3 regions of the Lentzea flaviverrucosa genome follow, and region 1 is predicted to be linked to each of the others. Evidence: riboswitches for the same ligand, from Rfam matches in the RefSeq annotation. Region 1 holds a riboswitch; each other region holds the start of a gene.
What was found. A riboswitch is a leader RNA that binds a small molecule or an ion and turns the genes downstream of it on or off. The one in region 1 is predicted to bind glycine.
Positions count from the first base shown of each region.

Region 1 (2,258 bases):
GGTCGGCCTCGCGGACGGCCTGCTCGATGGCGAACGAGTTCGAGGCGAGCGTGCGCAGACGGCCCTGGAACTGGGCGTCGATCTGGCGCAGGCGGTCGACGTTGGTGTCGAGGATCTGCACGTCCGCGCCCATGCCGACGGCGATGGTGGCGGCGTTGACGCCGGCGACACCGCCGCCGATGACGACCACGCGGGCCGGGGCGACGCCGGGGACGCCGCCGGGCAGCACGCCGCGGCCACCGGAGGGCTTCATCAGCGAGAACGCGCCGACCTGCGGGGCAAGCCTGCCCGCGACCTCGGACATCGGGGCGAGCAGCGGCAGCGAGCGGTTCGGCAGTTGCACGGTCTCGTAGGCGATGGCCGTGGTGCCGGACGCCAGCAGCGCCTCGGTCAGCGGCTTGTCGGCGGCGAGGTGCAGGTACGTGAAGAGGGTCTGGCCGGCGCGGAGACGGGGGTACTCCTCGGCGATCGGCTCCTTGACCTTGAGAACCAGGTCACCCTCCGCCCACACGTCATCGGCGGTCGGGAGGATCTTGGCGCCCGCGGCGAGGTACTCCTCGTCGGTGATCGCGGAACCGAGACCGGCGCCCTGCTCGACGTAGACGTCGTGCCCGCGGCTGGTCAGTTCGTGCGCACCGGCAGGCGTGAGAGCGACGCGGTACTCGTGGTTCTTGATCTCGCGAGGAACTGCGATCCGCACGATGACTCCTCCGTTCGGTGGCCGACATCTCATAATGTGGGCCAGTCACAAGGTCATGTCACTGTGCTGGTCGCACTATCTGCCACCCCGCTGGTTGTTCATCCAGGACAAAGCGACCTGAGCTCCGTTCGCGTTCCGCTCGACCGTCCCGCGTTGACACTCGGCGGGGGCCGCACATAGCGTTCGCCCCGGACAACTGAACACCGGCCGCGGCGCGCCAGCGCCAGAACCCGCGTGGGAGAGACCTCGACGAACTGGTCGAGGCGCCGAAGGGGCAAGCTCCCGCACACTCTCAGGCAGCAAGACCACCCGGGGTAGGCAACTCTGCACGGCGGAGGGGGCGCAAGTTTCCTGACCCGTCACAGCCAGAGGAGTCGCGCCGTGGAGTTCCCCGAGAACCTGCTCTACACCGTCGAGCACGAGTGGGTCGACTGGACGCCGGGCACCCAGGACCCGCTGACCTGCGGAATCACCGAGTACGCGGCCGACGCGCTCGGCGACATCGTGTACATCCAGCTGCCCGAGGTCGGTGCCAAGGTCGTCACCAACGAGGTCTGCGGCGAGCTGGAGTCCACCAAGTCCGTGAGCGACCTGTTCTCGCCCGTCACCGGTGAGGTGATCGAGGTCAACAGCGCCGTCGTGGACGACCCGGCCGTCGTGAACAGCGACCCGTACGGTGCCGGCTGGTTGTTCAGGGTCCGCGTGGACTCGGCGGAGAACCTGCTCACGGCGGCGAAGTACGCCGAGCTCACCAAGTCTGACTGACCGCCCCACCACCACGAAGGACTGATCAGTGGCGATCAGCGTTTTCGACCTGTTCTCCGTCGGCATCGGACCGTCCAGCTCCCACACGGTCGGACCGATGCGCGCGGCCGCGATGTTCGTCGAGAAGCTCGGCGCGCGTGCGTCCGAAGTGGACCGCGTGCACGTCGAGCTGTTCGGCTCGCTCGGCGCGACCGGCCACGGCCACGGCAGCCCCAAGGCCGTCTTCCTCGGCCTGGAAGGCAACCTCCCCGAAGAAGTCGACCCCACCGCCGCGGCCGAACGCGTCGAGGAGATCATCTCCAGCCGCCGGCTGAAGCTCGGCGGCACGCACGAGATCGACTTCGTGCACGACCGCGACCTCGTCATGCACCGTCGCAAGTCACTCCCGTTGCACCCCAACGGGATGAGCTTCGAGGCGTACGCGGACGGCGAGCCGGTCGAGCGGGCCGTCTACTACTCGATCGGCGGCGGGTTCGTCGTCGACGAGAACGCCAGCGGCACCGACCGGATCAAACCGGACTCCACGCCGTTGCCGCACCCGTTCCTGACCGGCGACCAGCTCCTCGCGCGCTGCCGCGAGACCGGCCTGTCGATCAGCGAGATCATGATGGCCAACGAGCTGTCGTGGCGCACGGAAACCGAGATCCGCGAAGGACTTCTGCACATCTGGCACGTCATGCAGGAGTGCGTCGAACGCGGCTGCACCGAGCAAGGCATTCTGCCCGGCGGCCTGAAGGTCCGCCGCCGCGCCGCCGAGATGCGCAAGTCGCTGGAGGGCGAGCACTTCGTCACC
Region 1 is NZ_QQAU01000002.1:538,342-540,599, reverse strand. Features, by position in the region: gene ald (alanine dehydrogenase) at 1-700, opposite strand, end outside; glycine riboswitch at 926-1,018, shown strand; gene gcvH (glycine cleavage system protein GcvH) at 1,082-1,465, shown strand; gene DFR72_RS08565 (L-serine ammonia-lyase) at 1,494-2,258, shown strand, end outside.

Region 2 (2,258 bases), on a different contig from region 1:
CGCCTGGGACCGATGACGGTTCTCCAGCACCTCCGCCGCGGTTCTGCCGCAGCCTGGTGCGTCGCACGTCTGCAGAGGCAGCGCCGGGACGGCGTGGCGTAGTGGGAAACGGGCTCTCGGAGGCGGGAGCCCCGTAACCACACACCTCGAAGGGCGGCCTCCTGTCAGGAGGCCTCACCCAAGTAGTGTGGAGGTCGTGCGCGGCCTCCTTACCCCCCAACGAGTGTTGATCGCGTTCGCCTGTCTGGCGGCGCTGATCGTCTGTTGCGGGCTCGCGTACTGGCAGTGGCAGCGCTTCGAGTCCGCCAGCGGCACGTTCCAGAACCTCGGGTACGTGCTCCAGTGGCCGCTCTTCGGCCTCTTCCCCCTCTTCATGGTGTGGCGTTTCCGCCGTTTGGTGCGCCAGAACCGTGACGCGGATCTCGCAGCCGAGCCGGTTGCGCCCGCCCCCAAGCCGGTAGCTACCGTTGACGCCGTCAAACCCGCGCCTGTCGAGCACTTCGACGATGAAGAAGACGCGGAGCTCGCGGCCTACAACCGCATGCTCGCGGACCTCAACGCGCGGGACGGTCGTTGAGCGAAGGCGGGCAGATGAAGGGTGCGTTGACCCGGTTCAGGGTCATGGCTTACGTGGTCGGAGTCTTCCTGCTGCTCCTGGTCGTGGCCATGGTGCTCAAGTACGCCGCGGACATGGACGGCGCGATGAAGGTCGTCGGCCCGATCCACGGCTTCCTCTACGCCATCTACCTGGTGATTTCCGTCGACCTGGCGCTGAAGCTGCGCTGGTCGATCAAGGGCACCGCGCTGGTGCTGGTCGCCGGCACGATCCCGTTCCTGTCCTTCTGGGCGGAGCGCAAGGTGGTCGAGAAGACTGCGCAGGGCGTCCCGCTGTGACGTTTGGCCTGCTAGCGTCTGGGGCTGACAACTGAACACGGCCGTCGATGTCGCGCGGGAGAGTCCCCTTGAGTGGGGACACCGTAGGAGCAACTCCTCCCCGGAATCTCTCAGGTACAGGTACCGCCCGACGAAGGCAACTCTGAAAAGCAGGCTCATCAGCAGCCTCGCCCACGGTGCAAGCCGCGCTCCGCGCGGTGAAGCTCTCAGGCTCATGACAGAGGGGGAGGCTCGCTCTAGTGAGGAGTCTCCGATGGACCGTGTCATTCTTCTGATGCCTCAGCCGGCCGCGTCCGGCTCTTCGGCGCACCCTGGAGGAGCGTTCTGATGTCCCGCCTCACGCCTCTGAACGCCGAGCACGAGCAGCTCGGCGCGATGTTCACCGACTTCGCGGGCTGGCGGATGCCGCTGCGCTACTCGTCCGAACTCGCGGAGCACCACGCGGTGCGCACTACCGCGGGCCTGTTCGACCTCACGCACATGGGTGAGATCGTCCTGACCGGACCGCAGGCCGGTGAGGCCCTCGACTACGCGCTGGTCGGCCACATCTCGGCACTGGCCGTCGGCAAGGCGCGCTACACGATGATCACGCAGGCCGACGGCGGCGTGATCGACGACCTGATCGTGTACCGCCTGGGAGACCAGGAGTTCATGGTCGTCGCGAACGCCTCGAACGCCCTCGTCGTCGCCGAGGCCCTGGTCGAGCGCGCAGCCGGGTTCGACACCGTCGTGACGGACAAGTCGACCGACTACGCGCTGATCGCGATCCAGGGCCCGAAGTCGGTCGAGATCCTCTCCGGCCTGACCGACACCGACCTGTCGACGGTCAAGTACTACGCCTCGTACCCGTCCACCGTGGCCGGTGTCGAGGCGCTGCTCGCCCGCACCGGGTACACCGGCGAGGAGGGCTTCGAGCTCTTCGTCGCGCCCGCCGACGCACCCGCCGTCTGGGCGGCGTTGCTGGGGGCCGGCGAGGCGCACGAGCTCAAGCCGTGCGGTCTCGGCTGCCGCGACACGTTGCGTCTCGAAGCCGGGATGCCCCTGTACGGCAACGAACTCACGACGTCGCTGACGCCCTACAACGCGAACCTGGGCCGCGTCGTGAAGCTCGACAAGCCCGGCGACTTCGTGGGTCGCGACGCGCTGACCAAGGTCGCCGAGTCCGGGGTGGACTCGGTCCTGGTCGGACTGAAGACCCCTGAGCGCCGCGCCCCGCGCCACGGTTACGCGGTGCTCGACGGCGACGAGGTCGTGGGCGAGGTGACGTCGGGCGCGCTGTCCCCGACCCTCGGCTACTCCGTCGCCATGGCCTACGTGTCGAAGGCCAGTGCCGAGCCCGGCACCTCACTGCTGGTGGACGTCCG
Region 2 is NZ_QQAU01000006.1:220,461-222,718, reverse strand. Features, by position in the region: gene DFR72_RS20820 (hypothetical protein) at 1-102, shown strand, start outside; gene DFR72_RS20815 (hypothetical protein) at 224-577, shown strand; gene DFR72_RS20810 (DUF3817 domain-containing protein) at 592-894, shown strand; glycine riboswitch at 940-1,030, shown strand; glycine riboswitch at 1,032-1,122, shown strand; gene gcvT (glycine cleavage system aminomethyltransferase GcvT) at 1,222-2,258, shown strand, end outside.
Region 2: it holds a riboswitch for glycine, as region 1 does, so the genes downstream of both, gcvT (glycine cleavage system aminomethyltransferase GcvT) here and gcvH (glycine cleavage system protein GcvH) in region 1, are expected to answer to the same signal.

Region 3 (2,258 bases), on a different contig from region 1:
AGACGGCCGGGCAACTGGCGCTCCAGACCGGACCGGACGGCCATGTAACCGGCGTGCGGGCCACCGAAGCCGATCGGCACGCCGAAGCGCTGCGTGGTGCCGATGACGACGTCCGCGCCGATCTCACCCGGCGCGCGCAGCAGCGTCAGCGACAGCAGGTCGGCGACGACGACGGCCTGGGCGCCGGCGGCGTGGATCTCCTCGATCAACGCGGCCTGGTCGCGCACCACACCGGACGCACCGGGGTACGACAGCAGCACGCCGAAGAAGTCGCCACCGAGGCCGAGGCCCTCGATGCCCTGGGACAGGTCCGCGACGACGATCTCGATGCCGAGCGGCTCGGCGCGCGTCTCGATGACGGCCAGCGTCTGCGGCAGCGTGTCCGCGTCGATGACGAACTTGTTCGACTTGGACTTGCCGGCGCGGCGCACCAGCGTCATCGCCTCGGCGGCGGCGGTCGACTCGTCCAGCATGGACGCGTTCGCGACCGGCAGGCCCGTCAGGTCGCCGACCATGGTCTGGAAGTTCAGCAGCGCTTCGAGGCGGCCCTGCGAGATCTCGGGCTGGTACGGCGTGTACGCGGTGTACCAGGCGGGCGACTCGAGCACGTTGCGCAGGATCACGCCCGGCGTCACGGTGTCGTAGTAGCCGAGGCCGATCATCTGCGTCATCGGGCGGTTCTGCGACGCGAGCTCACGCAGCTCGGCCAGCGCCTCGGTCTCGGTGGCCGGGGCGGGCAGGTCCAGCACGAGGTCGCGCTCGTGGATGGACGAAGGCACCGCGTGCTGGGCCAGCTCCTCGAGCGACCCGACGCCGATGACGTCGAGGATGCGCGCGAGCTCGGCGGGGCGCGGACCCACGTGCCGGTCGGCGAACGGGGTGCCGTGCTCGAGAGCGGCGAGCGGAATGCGGTCCTGCGTCATCAAACGCCTCCGGGGGTGGCTGCGGGCACACGTGTCCTGTGCCCTCCCCGCTCTGTCCGTACCCCGAAGGGCGCCTGAGAGGTTCACCCACCACGAGGATGGGCTTTCACCGTCGGCGGGATTCCCCTTGCGGGGGACTCCACTTTCCAGAGGCGTCTCGCTCTGGCGGTCCTGGATGCCTGAGAGGTTCCCGGGGAGGGACTTGCTCCTTCGGCGCCGGGCTCGAAGCCCGGGCTCTCCCGCCTGAGTTCAGCGACTACCCGAGAAGAATACCCGCAGGCAGCTCACGTAGTCCCTAGGGACGCGACCTACATCTCAGTGGGAAGACCGGCGAGCGTCCCGGCGACCGGGTCGGCGGGGTCGTCGCGCAGCGCCACGAGAAGGTGCCTGGTGCCCACGACGGCGTCACCGCGGCGAGCGGCGACGAGCTTCGCCCGTTCCATCGCACGCTCCACCCTGCCACCGCTGACGGGCAACGCGGCCAGGTCGATCCCCGCCTCGCGCAACGCCGCCGCCCCGCCCGACTCGAACTCCGGCTTCAGCTTCCTGCCCGCCACCTCCAACTGGCGGTCGACCGACACCACCGCCTCCACCAGATCGCGGGACGACACCTCTCGCCGCGCGGCCACGGCCAGCCGTCCGGCCTCGTTGCGCACGACGGTCAGCACCGGCCCGCCCAGTCCCTGGCCGCGCGCGACCCAGCGCAGCAGCCAGCGCACGTACCCGCCGCCGGAGTCCCCCTCCAGCGCTCCCGCCTTGCGCAGCAACCGCACGGCGGGCGCTTCCTCGACCTCCGCGTGGCGTCGAGCGGCATCGGTCCGCACAGCGGCGGCCGTCGCCTCGACGTCGACTCCGCGCAGCACGAACAGGTCGGCGGCACGCCCGGAACCCTGCTCCAGCAACGCGAGCGAGAGGTGGGTCGTGGTCAGCACGCCGTCGCCGGCCAGAGCGACCGCCCCGAGCAGACACTCCTCCAGCGCACGGCTGACGGGCAGCACGGTCCCGATGAGACTCTTGTCGCACGCGGTGTTCATCAACGCCGTGACGTCCGGATGAGCCTCGGGAACGACGCCACCGTCGTCGTCGGCCCAGTGCTCCGGCCCCCGCGCCATCGCCTGGGCCGCCAGCGACCGCACGCCGAGCTTGCGGCCGGGCCCGACGGTGTCGATCAGCGAGATCAGCAGGTTCTCGGTGCCGAGGAAGCCGAACTCCAGCCGGAACGCGCGCTTCGTCGCCGCGGCCAGCACCTTCACGACCTGGTAGGAGGGGGTGATCGTCATGCCGGAAACGCTAGGGAAGAACAAGATCGGGGCGCTTCTGCCGACCGGCCACTCA
Region 3 is NZ_QQAU01000019.1:32,533-34,790, reverse strand. Features, by position in the region: gene gcvP (aminomethyl-transferring glycine dehydrogenase) at 1-923, opposite strand, end outside; glycine riboswitch at 1,080-1,175, opposite strand; gene DFR72_RS40275 (Clp protease N-terminal domain-containing protein) at 1,232-2,203, opposite strand.
Region 3: it holds a riboswitch for glycine, as region 1 does, so the genes downstream of both, gcvP (aminomethyl-transferring glycine dehydrogenase) here and gcvH (glycine cleavage system protein GcvH) in region 1, are expected to answer to the same signal.